DNA from 3 places in the Arthrobacter senegalensis genome. Region 1 is predicted to be linked to each of the others. Evidence: riboswitches for the same ligand, from Rfam matches in the RefSeq annotation. Region 1 holds a riboswitch; each other region holds the start of a gene.

The links. A riboswitch is a leader RNA that binds a small molecule or an ion and turns the genes downstream of it on or off. The one in region 1 is predicted to bind S-adenosylmethionine.
Region 2: it holds a riboswitch for S-adenosylmethionine, as region 1 does, so the genes downstream of both, AC5RVG_RS13625 (bifunctional o-acetylhomoserine/o-acetylserine sulfhydrylase) here and AC5RVG_RS07100 (acyl-CoA dehydrogenase family protein) in region 1, are expected to answer to the same signal.
Region 3: it holds a riboswitch for S-adenosylmethionine, as region 1 does, so the genes downstream of both, AC5RVG_RS05300 (flavin reductase family protein) here and AC5RVG_RS07100 (acyl-CoA dehydrogenase family protein) in region 1, are expected to answer to the same signal.

Annotation. Positions count from the first base shown of each region.
Region 1 covers NZ_JBNHGZ010000002.1:363,665-365,857, forward strand. Annotated here, with positions in the region: gene AC5RVG_RS07100 (acyl-CoA dehydrogenase family protein) at 1-1,152, opposite strand, end outside; SAM riboswitch class IV at 1,223-1,337, opposite strand; gene AC5RVG_RS07105 (zinc-binding dehydrogenase) at 1,632-2,193, shown strand, end outside.
Region 2 covers NZ_JBNHGZ010000004.1:144,913-147,105, forward strand. Annotated here, with positions in the region: gene AC5RVG_RS13625 (bifunctional o-acetylhomoserine/o-acetylserine sulfhydrylase) at 1-1,147, opposite strand, end outside; SAM riboswitch class IV at 1,215-1,329, opposite strand; gene AC5RVG_RS13630 (VOC family protein) at 1,557-2,193, shown strand, end outside.
Region 3 covers NZ_JBNHGZ010000001.1:1,126,089-1,128,281, reverse strand. Annotated here, with positions in the region: gene AC5RVG_RS05305 (aldo/keto reductase) at 1-676, shown strand, start outside; gene AC5RVG_RS05300 (flavin reductase family protein) at 726-1,232, opposite strand; SAM riboswitch class IV at 1,285-1,399, opposite strand; gene AC5RVG_RS05295 (prephenate dehydratase) at 1,562-2,193, opposite strand, start outside.

The DNA of each region.
Region 1 (2,193 bases):
GGTGTGCGTGCGGATGTTGCGCCAGAAAATGTCCAGCCCGACCTCGGTTTTCGCGGAGGACGAGCCGGTGGTCTCGAAGATGCGGTTCGCCACGTCCACCCCCACCTCGGTGGACACGACCTTGAGCCTCGCAATCTCGAGCGCGAGGTCCGCCCGGGCTTCCGCGCTCAGCTGCGCGCCGGCGGCGATAACAGCGTCGAACCTGGCGTTCGTCCGGTCGGCCAGGGCCTCCACCGCGGCAACCCGCGACACCAGCTCGCCGTAGACCCGCTGGGTCAGCGGGTCCTGGGCATACGTCTCCTGCGTGCTGAGGAACCAGGAGTTCCGGCGCGCCAGCGTGATCCGGCGTCCGCGGTCCAGCGCCCCCTGCGCGATGCCCAGGTAGAGGTTGCCGAAGGCAAGCTGGATGTACGGGGTAACCAGCGTGGAGAAAGGCTCCTCCCCTACCTCGCCGATGATGTCCGCTTCGGTGACCTGCACGCCGTCGTACTTCACCGAACCACTGGCCGAGAGCCGCTGGCCGAGCGCATCCCAGTCCCCGAGGTATCCGATGCCCGTTCGGTCATGCTCCAGCGCGAGGGCCAGGAACTTGCCCCGCTCGGGTCCGGCCGCGATCACGGCATTGACCAGAATGGCGTCGCCGACGGAAGCGCCGGTGGAGAAGTGCTTGGTGCCGTTCAGCCGGAAGCCGTCGCCGTCGGGAACCAGTTCCAGATTCGGGTCCACCGGGTTCACGGAGTCGCCCCAGGACCAGCGGCCCCGCGCGGAGCGGCGGAGCAGTCGTTCCTGGACCTGCGCATCACCGTAGAACACGACGGCGCCCAGGTTGGCGTAGTGGTAACCGAGTATTTGCGCAATCGACGCGTCCGTGCGGGCCAGGATGCGCACGGCGTGCAGCGCGCTCTCCCAGTGCCCGCCCTCGCCGCCCCATTCGGCCGGGATAATCAGGTTGAGCAGGCCCGAGTTGCGCAGCAGCTCCACCTCGGCGTGCGGGTCGGCGTTGCGTCGGTCGCGCTCCAGCACGTCCGCGGCCAGCGCGGCGGCAACGCCTTCGGCTACTTGCTGCCATCGGGCCAGTTCCTCGGCGGTAGCCTGTCCGGCCCACGGGGCTCGGCGGGTTTGCGGGTTGTTGGCGGTCACGACGGCGGTCATGTTGGCTCCTCACGGCGGGGCTCCCATCCGGCGGCGCAGCAACCGTCACGGTTGGGGCGCAGCCCGGAGGGGGCCGTACTTGCCGGGCACGGTGTTGTGCGCGGCCGGATCCTCATCTGGGGCACCCCGCTACGGGAGAGGGTTGCCGCCCAACCAGCCAGAGCTTGTCGTTGGGACTCTTGATCTCGGAGTCGAGTATGCCGGGGCCGCTCCGGCGCAGGGAAGCACATGACAGGCCATGACATTCTGCTGCCGTTTGTTACGGAAACCGCTTCTGATGACGACGAGGGCCCGTCGCCCCAGCCGGCTCCGGGGGCTGGGGCCGGCAGGCTTCCGCCCGGCGCATTGAGCCGTGCGCATTCCTCTGCGCGGCTGTCCCCTACTGGCCTGGTTACGAGGGGACTACCGTGGAGGTGCACTGCCAATATGGCCGGGCCGGGACGGGCACCGTCCGCTGGCCGTCGTACGGGAGGTTCATCATGAAGGCATGGCAATTTGTCGGCACGAAGAAGCCGCTGGAGCTTAATGAGGTTCAGGAACCCCACGCTGGCCCCGGTGAAGTGGTCGTCGACGTCAAGGCGTCGGGGGTCTGTCACTCGGACGTCTCGACGCTCGATGATCCGGGATGGATGGCGCTGTTCCAGCACGGCCTGCCCCGCACCATGGGCCATGAATCCGCTGGCGTTATCAGCGAGGTCGGCGAGGGCATGGACCATTGGAAGATTGGCGACCGCGTAGGCCTCTCTCCGGTGATGTCGGACGGGGACGCATTGGGTTACGGGAAGTGGGATGGAGGCTTCGCCGCCAAGCTTCGCGCGACCGACGACAATCTCGTCGCCCTGCCCGACGAAGTGCCGTTCGACCTCGGCGCGATGGCGACCGACGCCGGCTTGACCGCCTACCATGCCATGATGGCGGTCGGCGGGGCGAAGAACGGCATGAAGGTCGGTGTCATCGGCCTGGGCGGACTGGGCTACATCGGTGCACGCTGTGCCGCGTTGGTCGGCGCCGAGGTGTACGGCGCCGAGGTCAATCCGGAAA
Region 2 (2,193 bases), on a different contig from region 1:
CATCGCCCAGGTTGGCCACGTGCGAGTGCAGTTCAAGGCCGTCCACGAAGCGCTTTCCGGCCTCGATGCCGCCCTTGATTTCGAACGCGACGATGGCGCCGGTCCCCTTCGGGCCGTACTTGCGGCCGCGCTCATACCAGGGGCTGGAGGGCAGGCCGAGGTACGCGACGGAGGCAACGTCGTCGTGCTCTTCCAGGAATTCGGCCACCCTCTGAGCGTTGGCCACATGCCGCTCCACGCGCAGGCTCAGCGTCTCCAGCCCTTGGGCAATCAGGAAGGCATTGAACGGCGAGATGGCGGACCCCAGGTCGCGCAGCAACTGCACCCGGGCCTTGAGGATGTAGGCCAGGTTGGCGCCCAGAGCGCCGTTGACGCCGAGGTCGCGGGCGAAGACCAGCCCGTTGTAGGTGTCGTCCGGCGTGTTGAACCCGGGGAACTTTTCGGGGTCGGCGGCGAAATCGAACGTGCCGGCGTCGACGATCACGCCGCCGATCGCCGTCCCGTGGCCGCCGAGGTACTTGGTGGCCGAGTGGAGCACGATGTCGGCCCCCCACTCGATCGGGCGGATCAGGTACGGGGTGGACAAGGTGTTGTCAACGATCAGCGGCACGCCGTTTTCGTGGGCGATGGCGCTGACCGACTCCAGGTCCAGCACGTCCTGGCGCGGGTTGGAGACGACCTCGCCGAAGAACGCCTTGGTATTCGGCTTGACGGCATCGCGCCACTGCTGCAGGTTGTCCGGATCCTCGACGAAAGTGACCTCGATGCCGAACTTGGGCAGCGTGGTGCGCAGCAGGTTGTAGGTGCCGCCGTACAGGCTGGGGCTGGCCACGATGTGGTCGCCGGCCTCGGCCAGGTTGAGGATGGAGAACGTCGACGCGGCCTGGCCCGAAGCAAGCAGCAGGGCGCCGACGCCGCCCTCCAGGTTGGCGATCCGCGTCTCGACCGCTTCCTGGGTGGGGTTGCCGATCCTGGTGTAGATGGGTGCCAGTTCGGACAGGGCGAACCGGTCGGCCGCGCTCTGCGCGCTGGGGAACACGAACGACGTGGTCTGGTAGATCGGCAGTGCGCGGGCGCCCGTGGCGGCGTCCGGCTCCTGCCCTGCGTGGATCTGACGGGTTTCAAAGGACCAATCGGCGTTGGACATGGTGCAACTCCTTCACTGGAAGGGGCCATCCGGGATCCGGCCGTGCCGGCATGTCTGTCCCGGGTGTGACCCGCGCTTGCGCACCGCCTTATGGCGGCTGCCTGGTCTTCACCCGGGGCACCCCACCGCGGTTGGAGGGTTGCCGGCCAGCAAACCGGGGTTTTGCGCTGGCACTCATGACCTGCCTCCAGTCTCCGCAGACAAGCCGGCGGCCGCAACAATATGACACCTTATGACTGGGCACCCGTCTCGGGACCGTCTCTCCGACAGTCCGCTTGGTCACTGTTGCCGGCGCGCGCCGGGGAGGCGGAATTGCTGTCCGGAACGGCGCGTTCCACACGAGCCGCAAATTGAGTGACTTAGGTCACCCTAAGTCGAGAGCGGGTTCACAAAGTGCCAAGATAATGCCATGCGCTTCGACCATGTTTCTTATGCCGCTGAACCCGACGGTCTGGCTGCCACCTCAGAGCGGATCTCCAAAGCCCTGGGCATCGACGCCGTCAAGGGCGGGGTTCACCCCCGCTTCGGCACCCGCAATATGATCTTCCCCCTCACCGACCACCATTACCTGGAGGTCGTGGAGGTGCTCGACCACCCCGCTTCCGACAAGGCCCCCTTTGGCCAAGCCGTGCGGGCGCGGTCGGAAGCCGGCGGCGGCTGGATGGGCTGGTGCGTGGCGGTCGACGACCTGACCCCGTTCGAAGAACGGCTGGGCCGCCACGCGGTTCCCGGCAACCGCAAGTTCCCGGATGGGCAGGAACTGAGCTGGCAGCAGATCGGGATCAAGGGCCTCATCGCCGACCCGCAGGTGCCCTACATGTTGCGCTGGGATGACGGCACCGAACCGCTGCACCCGTCCAACGCCCGCCCCGCCACGGTCAAGCTGATCGGCCTGACCATCGCCGGCTCTTCCGAGCGGGTGGCGGACTGGCTGGGCACGCCGGTCGACGGCCTGCTGGACGACGTCAAGGTCGCTTGGACGGCACCCAACGGTACGCCGGGCATCCTGTCCGTCCGCTTTGAAACCGCCAACGGGATCGTCGAAC
Region 3 (2,193 bases), on a different contig from region 1:
CACCGACGAGAGCCTGCGCCGGCTGCACACCGATCACCTGGATACGCTGCTGATCCACCGGCCCGATCCGCTGACGCCGGCCGAAGAGATCGCCGCGGCGTTCAACGAGCTTCGGATGGCCGGGAAGGTCCGCCGCCTTGGTGTCTCGAACATGTCCGGCGAACAGATGCGCTGGCTGCAGTCGGCGCTGGATGAACCGCTGGCGGTGAACCAGCTGGAAATGAGCCTGTACCGACGCGACTGGCTGGAGTCAGGGGTGCTGGTGAACCACCCGGAGGGACCGGGGATCAGCTTCCCGCACGGCACCTTGGAATACTGCGCCGCCCACGGGGTGGAGCTGCAGGCCTGGGGAGCGCTGGCCCAGGGCCGGTACAGCGGGCGTGCGGCAGCGGAGGCCGCGACACCGGATGCTTCCGCGCCCGCGGATGCCTCTCCCCCGGCGGATCAAGCAGCGGCAGCCCTGGTCACGGAACTTGCCCGGGACAAGGGGTGCCCGCCCGAGGCCGTGGTGCTGGGCTGGCTGCTGCGGCATCCGGCAGGCATCCGGCCGGTCGTCGGTACCAGCAGCCCGGACCGGATCCGGGCCTGTGCCGAGGCGGAAGCGGTTGGAGCATCGATGACCCGCGAGGAGTGGTACTCCCTGTGGGTGGCGGCCCGAGGCAGGCCGCTGCCTTAGCTGCCCGCGCCCGGCCCCGCAGCTGCGGGCGGGGCCGGGACCATGCGTCCTAGACGAAGGCCGGCTGTTCCAACCGGCGGAACGCGGAATCGTGGAAGACCAGGGGCTCGTGGGTGCCGTCGTGCGTGGACAGTCCGTGCACCTGCAGCAGCACGACGTGGTGGTCCCCGGCCGGGACTTCCTGGTGCACCGAGCAGTCCAGCCAGAGCGCCGCGTCGTTGAGGAAAAGCGCGCCGTCGTCGGTGCCGTGCAGGCTCAGGCCGGCAAAGCGGTCACCGGTCCTGGACGCGATCTGGCGGCAGACGCCGTCGTGCCCGGTGCCGAGCACCGAGACGCCGATCCGGTTGGCCCGCCGGACCAGCGGCCAGGTCCGTGAGGTGTTTTGCACGGCGAACATCACCAGCGGCGGCTCGAGGGAGACGCCCACGGTGAACGAGGAGGCGACGATGCCCTGCGGCTCGCCGTCGACGGTCGCGCACAGCGCCGCGATGCCCGAGGGGAACCGGCCGAAGGCGGAGCGCAACGTGTGGGGGGTCAGGTCATGGTGTAGCGACATGGCGTCCTTGGGGCTTGGGCGCATCCGCTGCGGCCGAGCTGCTGCGGGTGGATACGCGTACTTGCCTGCCGACATCCCCGGCGGGCCGAATCATCACCTGGAGCACCCCGCTACGGTAGAGGGTTGCCGGCCAACCAGCCAGGGCTGTGAAGTTGGCGCTCTTGATTCGTCTCCACGCTAAGAGCGGGGAAGGGCCTGGGTCAAACGCCGGTAACAGTTCGTCAAATGCAGCGTTTTACTCCCGGGCCACGCGAGGTGGCTGCTGCCCGACGGGCGGCCGTGCGACGGCTGCTGCCCCGAAGGCTACTGTCCGACTGCTGGCGCCACGGCTACTGCGCGGCGGCGCCCGGGCGCACGGTCTGCTGCCGGAACGGATGCGCCGGGTAGACGCCCAGGATGCGGATTTCGGTGGTGAAGAAGTCCAGTTCCTCGAAGGCGTGGACCATGGCCGGATCGTCCGGGTGGCCTTCGACGTCCACCATGAACATGGTGGCGGCAAACTCGCCGCCCACCATGTAGCTCTCCAACCGGGTCATGTTGATGCCGTTGGTGGCGAAACCGCCCAGCGCCTTGTACAGCGCGGACGGCACGTTCCGCACGCGGAACACGAAGCTGGTCACGGCCGGACCGGGAAGTTCCTCGCGGGACGGGACCGGCCGGCGGTCGGCCAGCACCACGAACCGTGTGGTGTTCGTCGGATCGTCTTCGACCTTTTCCGCGAAAACCTCCAGGCCGTAGAGTTCGGCGGCCATCGGCGGCGCCAGGGAGACCTTGGTCGGGTCCTTCCATTCGGCCACCTCCCGGGCCGAACCGGCGGTGTCGCCGGCGATGACCGGAGTGAGCCCGAGCCTGCGGATCAGCTTGCGGCACTGGCCCAAAGCATGGATGTGGCTGTGCACCTCCCGGGCCTGCTCCACGGTGGCCCCGCGTACGCCCAGCAGGCTGAAACGGATGGGCAGGA